DNA from 2 places in the Sphingobium sp. SA2 genome. Region 2 is predicted to be linked to the other one. Evidence: riboswitches for the same ligand, from Rfam matches in the RefSeq annotation. Region 2 holds a riboswitch; the other holds the start of a gene.
The links. Region 2 has a riboswitch for thiamine pyrophosphate ahead of thiC (phosphomethylpyrimidine synthase ThiC). Riboswitches for the same ligand answer to the same signal wherever they lie in the genome.

Region 1: another riboswitch for thiamine pyrophosphate. It lies ahead of OVY48_RS04000 (TonB-dependent receptor); the one in region 2 lies ahead of thiC (phosphomethylpyrimidine synthase ThiC).

What each region holds. Positions count from the first base shown of each region.
Region 1 is NZ_JAPMXX010000001.1:807,426-810,842, forward strand. It holds gene tenA (thiaminase II) at 1-1, opposite strand, end outside; gene OVY48_RS04000 (TonB-dependent receptor) at 13-2,181, opposite strand; TPP riboswitch at 2,173-2,300, opposite strand; gene OVY48_RS04005 (IS30 family transposase) at 2,492-3,417, opposite strand, start outside.
Region 2 is NZ_JAPMXX010000006.1:710,534-713,950, forward strand. It holds gene thiC (phosphomethylpyrimidine synthase ThiC) at 1-1,908, opposite strand, end outside; TPP riboswitch at 1,954-2,063, opposite strand; gene OVY48_RS11070 (hypothetical protein) at 2,085-2,381, shown strand; gene OVY48_RS11075 (transglutaminase family protein) at 2,445-3,417, shown strand, end outside.

The DNA of each region.
Region 1 (3,417 bases), on a different contig from region 2:
TCTCGTCTCCTGTCAGAACTTGACTGAGGCGCTCGCCCCGAACTGGCGGCCGGTATTGATCGTGAAACTGTCGAACGGCCCATTGGGACCAATCCCCAACAACAGCGGCAATTGCTGCTGGCCAAAGGCGGAGATCGCCCAGCGCTTGTCGAACAGATTTTTCGCCCAGATGTCGAACGTCCAAGCGCCCTGCGTCACGCCGATCCGCCCGTCGACCGACGTATAGCCCGGCGTATGCAAGATATTGTCGATCTCGAAATCCACCCGCGACACATAAGCGACGCTCAGCCGCGCATCGACCAGCGCTGGTCCTGCCGCGCCCTCCCAGCCGATCCCGCCATTGACCGTCCAGTCGGGCGCATTGGGCGTCCGCTTACCGCTCATATCGACGATCGCCGGTTCACCCGACTCCGGCGTCGGATTGGGGGTCAGATAGCGACCCGTGCGGCTATGCGTCCAGGCGATCCCGCCATCGACGCGGAACCCTGCGCCCAGCGCCACATCGCCCGACGCCTCCAACCCATGGACATCGACTTGCGGCACCGACAGCACCACCGAATTGCCCAGGAAGACCGTATTCTGGAAATTGCTATAGTCGGTGACGAAGCCCGCGATCGACCCACGCACCCGGCCATCGCTGCTCTGCGCCTTGACGCCGACCTCGACCGACTTGGTCGTCTCGCCGGGGAACACGGCTTGCCACACATCCGTCGCGCCGGGCAGGGGATTGAACCCGCCCGCCTTGAAACCAACCGCGCCGGTCACATAAGCGGTCAGGTTCGCATTGGGCCGCCACGCCAGCGAAACCTTGGGCTGCCATTTGTCAAACGTCCGCGCCCGCTGCGCCACCAGCGCGCCGCTTGTCGAGCCGACCGTATCTTCCTTGCGCCGATCGCGGTCGTAGCGCAGCGCGGCGGTCAATTCGATCTGCGGCGCAATGTCGTAGCTCGCCTGAGCGAAGACACCGATCTGGTTCGAGCGTGTCTCCGCGCGTAACGCTTCCGCGCCGAACAGCAAAGGCCCGAAATCGTCGGTCCGGTCGCGCTCCAGCCGCTGGAAAAACAGCCCGACATGCCAACGTAGCGGACCATCGGTCATCGATGTCAGCCGCAACTCGCTGGTCCAGGCCAGAATATCAACGGGTTGAGAGATGGGCTGGATACCATCTGGAAAGAGCGGAATACCGCCTAGCGTGATTGGCGTGTCGTTGCGGAAATCCAGTTCCTCGACGAAATCCTTATGATATTCGTCATAGCCGCCGGTCCAGCTCAGGCTCAGGGTATCACCCAGCAGCTGCTCATAAGTCGCTTGAACGCCCCAATAATTGCGGTCGGAACGTCCCTCGAAATCGCCGAACGGATCGGTCAGCGCATCGCCTGCCAGCCTACCACCGTAAAGACCGGTCACATTGCCCGACGAGATATAGGCCGCGCCGCCTTCCTCCTCGGCCCAACTCGCGCGCAGTTTGAAGGTCGCGGTTTCGCTCAGCACCATCGTCGCCTTCAGCCGCAGGTTGCGGCTGATCTGGCCATCGACTTTTTTGTCGAGGAAGCTGTTGCGGATGAACCCTTCGCTGTTGCGATAGGAACCCGCCAACCGCACTTGCACACGGTCGGACAGCGGCGCATTGACCACGCCATCGGCGGTCCAAGTGAACCCATTGCCGATACCGACCGCCGCTTCGCCACCCCAATCCGGGCCGGGCTCATTCGTCGCCACGGCAATCGCGCCGCCCGATGCCGAGCGGCCGAACAGCGCGCCCTGCGGTCCCTTCAATATCTCGACCCGCGCGACATCATAGGTTCGCAGGGTGAAGAGTTCGGAATCGGCCAGCGCCAAACCATCAACGATATAAGCGATAGAAGGCGACTGGCTGCGATTGGTCGATACGCCACGTACCGATATCAAATTCGTACCTGGATCCTGATCATTGATGATGAAGATGCCCGGCGTTGCCGCGATGAAATCGTCGATCGTCGTCATCTTGCGCGCGGCAATGGCGGCGGGACCATAGACGGTCACCGTATCGGGGACGCCGATCTGCGCTTCCTCGCGCCCCCGCGCCGTGACGATGATGCGATCCGCCTCGCTCCCTTCGGCCGCCCGCGCCGCATTGGACAATACGAATGCGAAGGGTAGGGTGGACAGACAGGTAAACGAGATGATGGCGTAACGACGCATAGTCCCTATTCCTCCGCCGGTATGAGCCGGATCAGGTTCGCGGGTTTGCGGACTAGGCACCCCTTGCGCCCGATCCGCGTCTCAGCCCTGACAGCGCCAGGACACCCCGTGGGTGAATGTGCGCCTGCGACTATGCGCAGAATGTGCGAACGTCAAACGCTTCCGTGATTGGGAGGGGCCGCATAGTTTATGCTGCGGCTAGCTCCATCGAAACGCCGCAAACAAAGGCGGTTTCGATTTGAAGCGCGACATCCATGGGATGCGTAGCATTTCATCCAGGGTGGGGCGAGCCCCACCCTGGATGGCAAATCTACCGGGCGTTGAGGAGGGTGATTTGCTCTCCCAGAACGTCATGCGGGGTGCGATAGTTCAGGCACTTGCGAGGGGTGCTGTTGATGCGATCAGCAACGGCCTGGATTTCCTTATCCGATAGCAACGCCAGGTCCGTGTCAGACGGCAGGAAGCGCCGTATGCGACCGTTGCTGTTTTCCACGCTGCCCTTTTGCCAGGGTGCCGATGGCAGGCAGAAATAGCTCGTCATCGCGAGTTTCTTCTGGAGTGTCACAAAGGCAGCAAATTCCGTTCCCCGGTCAAAGGTGATGCTCTGACGCAGGGAAGGGGGCAGCATGTGCAAGTGGTGCTGGATTCCCGACATGACGCCGGCGGAATGCCGACTGGGATTGCGGGCGAGGATAGTAAACCGGCTGCGGCGCTCGACCAGCGAGGTGAGGTTGGCTTTGCCATATTCCAACCTGAAGATCATCAGGTCGCCTTCCCAATGACCAAAGCTGCTGCGATTACCGATTTCGGAAGGGCGTTTGCCAATGGTGTTGGCCAAAGGGATATGCAGACCGCGGGGCTTGCGCGCATAGCGCTGCCGTCGAGATCGACGGGCAACAGGCAGAAGGCGCCACAGGCCCTGGCTTCGTCCGTCCGGCCCATAGACGAACTGGTAGATGGTCTCGTGACAGACGGCTTCACGATTACCGCGATGGCGTCGAAGGTATCCCGCAATCTGCTCCGGCGACCAGGCTGCTGACAAGCGGTCGGCGATATAGGCGGCAAGCTCGGGCTTTCGGGCGATTTTGCCGCCACGCACCCGGCGCCTGTCCGCCATCGTTTGTGCGGCCGTTGGAAAATAGCCACGAAACACCGGCTCGTCATCGAGATGCTGATTACGTTTGAGCTCGCGATAGATGGTCGAACGATGTCGCTGCAGCGACGCTGCTATCTGAT
Region 2 (3,417 bases):
GCCCATATACAATTCACTCCCCGTTTCTTTAAACACCTTGCTCATCTCCGCCATGCCCTGTTCGGCGGAGGCTGCGTCCAGCGGCGCGCCCCCTCCACCATTTGGCTGCGCCAAATGGTTCCCCTCCCCGTTCCGGGGCGGATTGGCGGCGATGAAGGCGTCGGCTTCCTGGTTCTGCTTCGCGGCGAAATCGCGGACCTCTTGCGTGATCTTCATCGAGCAGAATTTGGGGCCGCACATCGAGCAGAAATGCGCGCTTTTCGCGCCTTCTGCGGGGAGCGTCTGGTCGTGATATTGCTCCGCCGTGTCGGGGTCGAGCGACAGGTTGAACTGGTCGCGCCAGCGGAACTCGAACCGTGCGCGGCTCAGTGCATCGTCGCGCACTTTCGCTGCCGGATGCCCCTTGGCGAGGTCGGCGGCATGGGCGGCGAGCTTGTAGGTCACCACGCCGACCTTCACATCATCGCGGTCGGGCAGGCCCAGATGCTCCTTGGGCGTGACATAGCAAAGCATCGCCGTGCCATACCAGCCGATCATGGCCGCGCCGATCCCGCTGGTGATATGGTCATAGCCCGGCGCGATGTCGGTGGTGAGCGGCCCCAGCGTGTAGAAGGGCGCTTCGCCGCAGGCTTCGAGCTGCTTTTCCATATTCTGCTTGATCTTGTGCATGGGCACATGGCCCGGCCCCTCGATCATCACCTGCACATCCTGTTCCCAGGCGCGCTTGGTCAGTTCGCCCAGCGTATAGAGTTCGGCAAATTGCGCCTCGTCATTGGCGTCAGCGATCGAACCGGGGCGCAGGCCGTCGCCCAAGGAATAGGCGATGTCATAGGCCTTCATGATCTCGCTAATCTCGTCGAACCGTTCGTATAGGAAGCTCTCGCGATGATGGGCGAGGCACCATTTCGCCATGATGGAGCCGCCGCGCGACACGATGCCGGTCACGCGCTTGGCCGTCATCGGGATATAGGGCAGGCGCACGCCCGCATGGATGGTGAAATAATCGACGCCCTGTTCCGCCTGCTCGATCAGCGTGTCGCGGAAAATCTCCCACGTCAGCTCTTCGGCGACGCCGCCGACCTTTTCGAGCGCCTGATAGATGGGCACGGTGCCGATCGGCACGGGCGAATTGCGGATGATCCATTCGCGCGTGTCGTGGATGTTGCGGCCGGTGGACAGGTCCATCACCGTGTCCGCGCCCCAGCGGATCGACCAGACCAGCTTGTCGACTTCGGCGGCGACGTCTGATGCGACGGCGCTGTTGCCGATATTGGCGTTGATCTTGACCAGGAAATTGCGGCCGATCGCCATCGGTTCGGATTCAGGATGGTTGATGTTGCTCGGAATGATCGCCCGGCCGCGCGCCACTTCGTCGCGGACGAATTCCGGCGTCACATAATCGGGGATTTCCGCGCCCCAATCCTGCCCATCGCGGACATATTCAGAAAGGCGCGCGCGGCCCAGATTTTCGCGCTCCGCCACATATTCCATTTCCGGCGTGATGATGCCGCGACGGGCATAATGCATCTGGCTGACATTCGCGCCCGCCTTGGCACGCAACGGGCGGCGCGCGCCCAGCGGAAATTGCGCCACGCCGCCCGACCGATCCGGCCCTTTCAGCCCATTATCCTCCGGCCGAACCGCGCGCGCCGCATACTCTTCCACATCACCCCGCCCGACGATCCAGTCGTGGCGCAGCGTCGGCAGGCCCGCGCGAATGTCGATCTGCGCCGCCGGGTCGGTATAGGGACCGGACGTGTCATAGACACGCACCGGCGCTTCGCCGCTACCCGGCTCCAGCGTGATTTCGCGCATCGCGACGTTCAGCGGGCCGACATGGATCTTGCGCGATCCCCGGATGGGACCAGTGGTGACGCCGATTTCGGTGCGGGCGGGAACATCTGCCATAATTGTCTCTCCTTCATGGGCGAAAGAGAGGGATGGCGGGCGGTGTGACGGCGCGCTGACCCTCCCTACGCCGGTGTTAGCCGGATCAGGTTCAACGGGTCGCAGCCACATAGCTGCCTCTCAACCGTCTGCGGACGGTCCCCCGGGGATGCTGGACAGGGTAAGGCGTTCGCGGCATGAGTCCAGCGCTTATGTCTCACTATCCCCCACCCGATCTGTCGACCAAGGAAGGCCGCAAGGCGTGGCGGCATGAATATCGCATGGTCGCGGTGCGCCCGCGCCGTTGGGGGCTGTGGCTGCTGACCGCCGGATTTCTGCTGCTGCTCGCGCCGTCGGCCTTTGGCCTGCACAGCATCCTCGGCTGGTCGCCCAGCCTGATCGGCATGGCGCTGATGCTGGTGGCGACGCCGTTGCTGATCGCGGGGGCGGTGCTGCGGCGGCGCTATCGGCGCGGGCGGCTGGGCACCCATTAGAATCTGCACGGCCCGCGCGATTGGCTGTTGCATTGCAGCAGGGGGTAGCGTTTGATCGCGGCCATGCTCAAAGCCGCACTCCACCACCTCACCGCCTATCGTTACAATCGCCCGATCCGCCTGGGGCCACAGGTCATCCGCCTGCGCCCCGCGCCGCATAGCCGGACCAAAGTCCCCAATTATGCGCTGAAGATCGAACCGGCGAACCATTTCCTGAACTGGCAGCAGGATCCGCACGGCAACTGGCTGGCGCGCGTGGTGTTTCCCGATCCGGTCGACCATTTCCGCATCCAGGTCGATCTGCTCGCGGACCTCGACATCATTAATCCATTCGATTTCTTCGTCGAGCCTTATGCGGAAACTTACCCCTTCGCCTATGACGACCAGCTGAAGACCGACCTTGCCGCCTATTTCGACATCGAACCGCAAGGGCCGATGTTCGACGCGATGGTGGCGCAATATGATGGTTACACCAGCCGCACCGTGGATTTCCTGGTCGAGGTGAACCGCCGCCTGCAGCAACAGGTCGGCTATGTCATCCGCATGGAAGCGGGCGTGCAGACGCCCGAAGAGACGCTGGAAATCGGCACCGGATCGTGCCGCGATTCGGCCTGGCTGCTGGTGCAATTGCTGCGCCGCCTCGGCTTTGCCGCGCGCTTCGTGTCGGGCTATTCGATCCAGCTCGTCGCCGATGTCGAGCCGATCGAAGGGCCGAAGGGCGTCACGCAGGATGTCGTTGACCTCCACGCCTGGGCGGAGGCCTATGTGCCCGGCGCAGGCTGGGTGGCGCTCGACGCCACCAGCGGCATGTTCGCGGGCGAGGGGCATATCCCGCTCTGCGCGACGCCGCATTACAAGTCCGCCGCACCGATCAGCGGCATGGCCGAACCGGCCGAAGTCGATTTCGAATTTGCGATGAACGTGTCGCGCATTGCCGAAGCGGTGCGGATCACCAAGCCGTTTACCGACAGCCGCTGGGATGCGGTGATGGCGCTGGGCGCGCAAGTCGATGCCGACCTGATCGCCCAAGATGTGC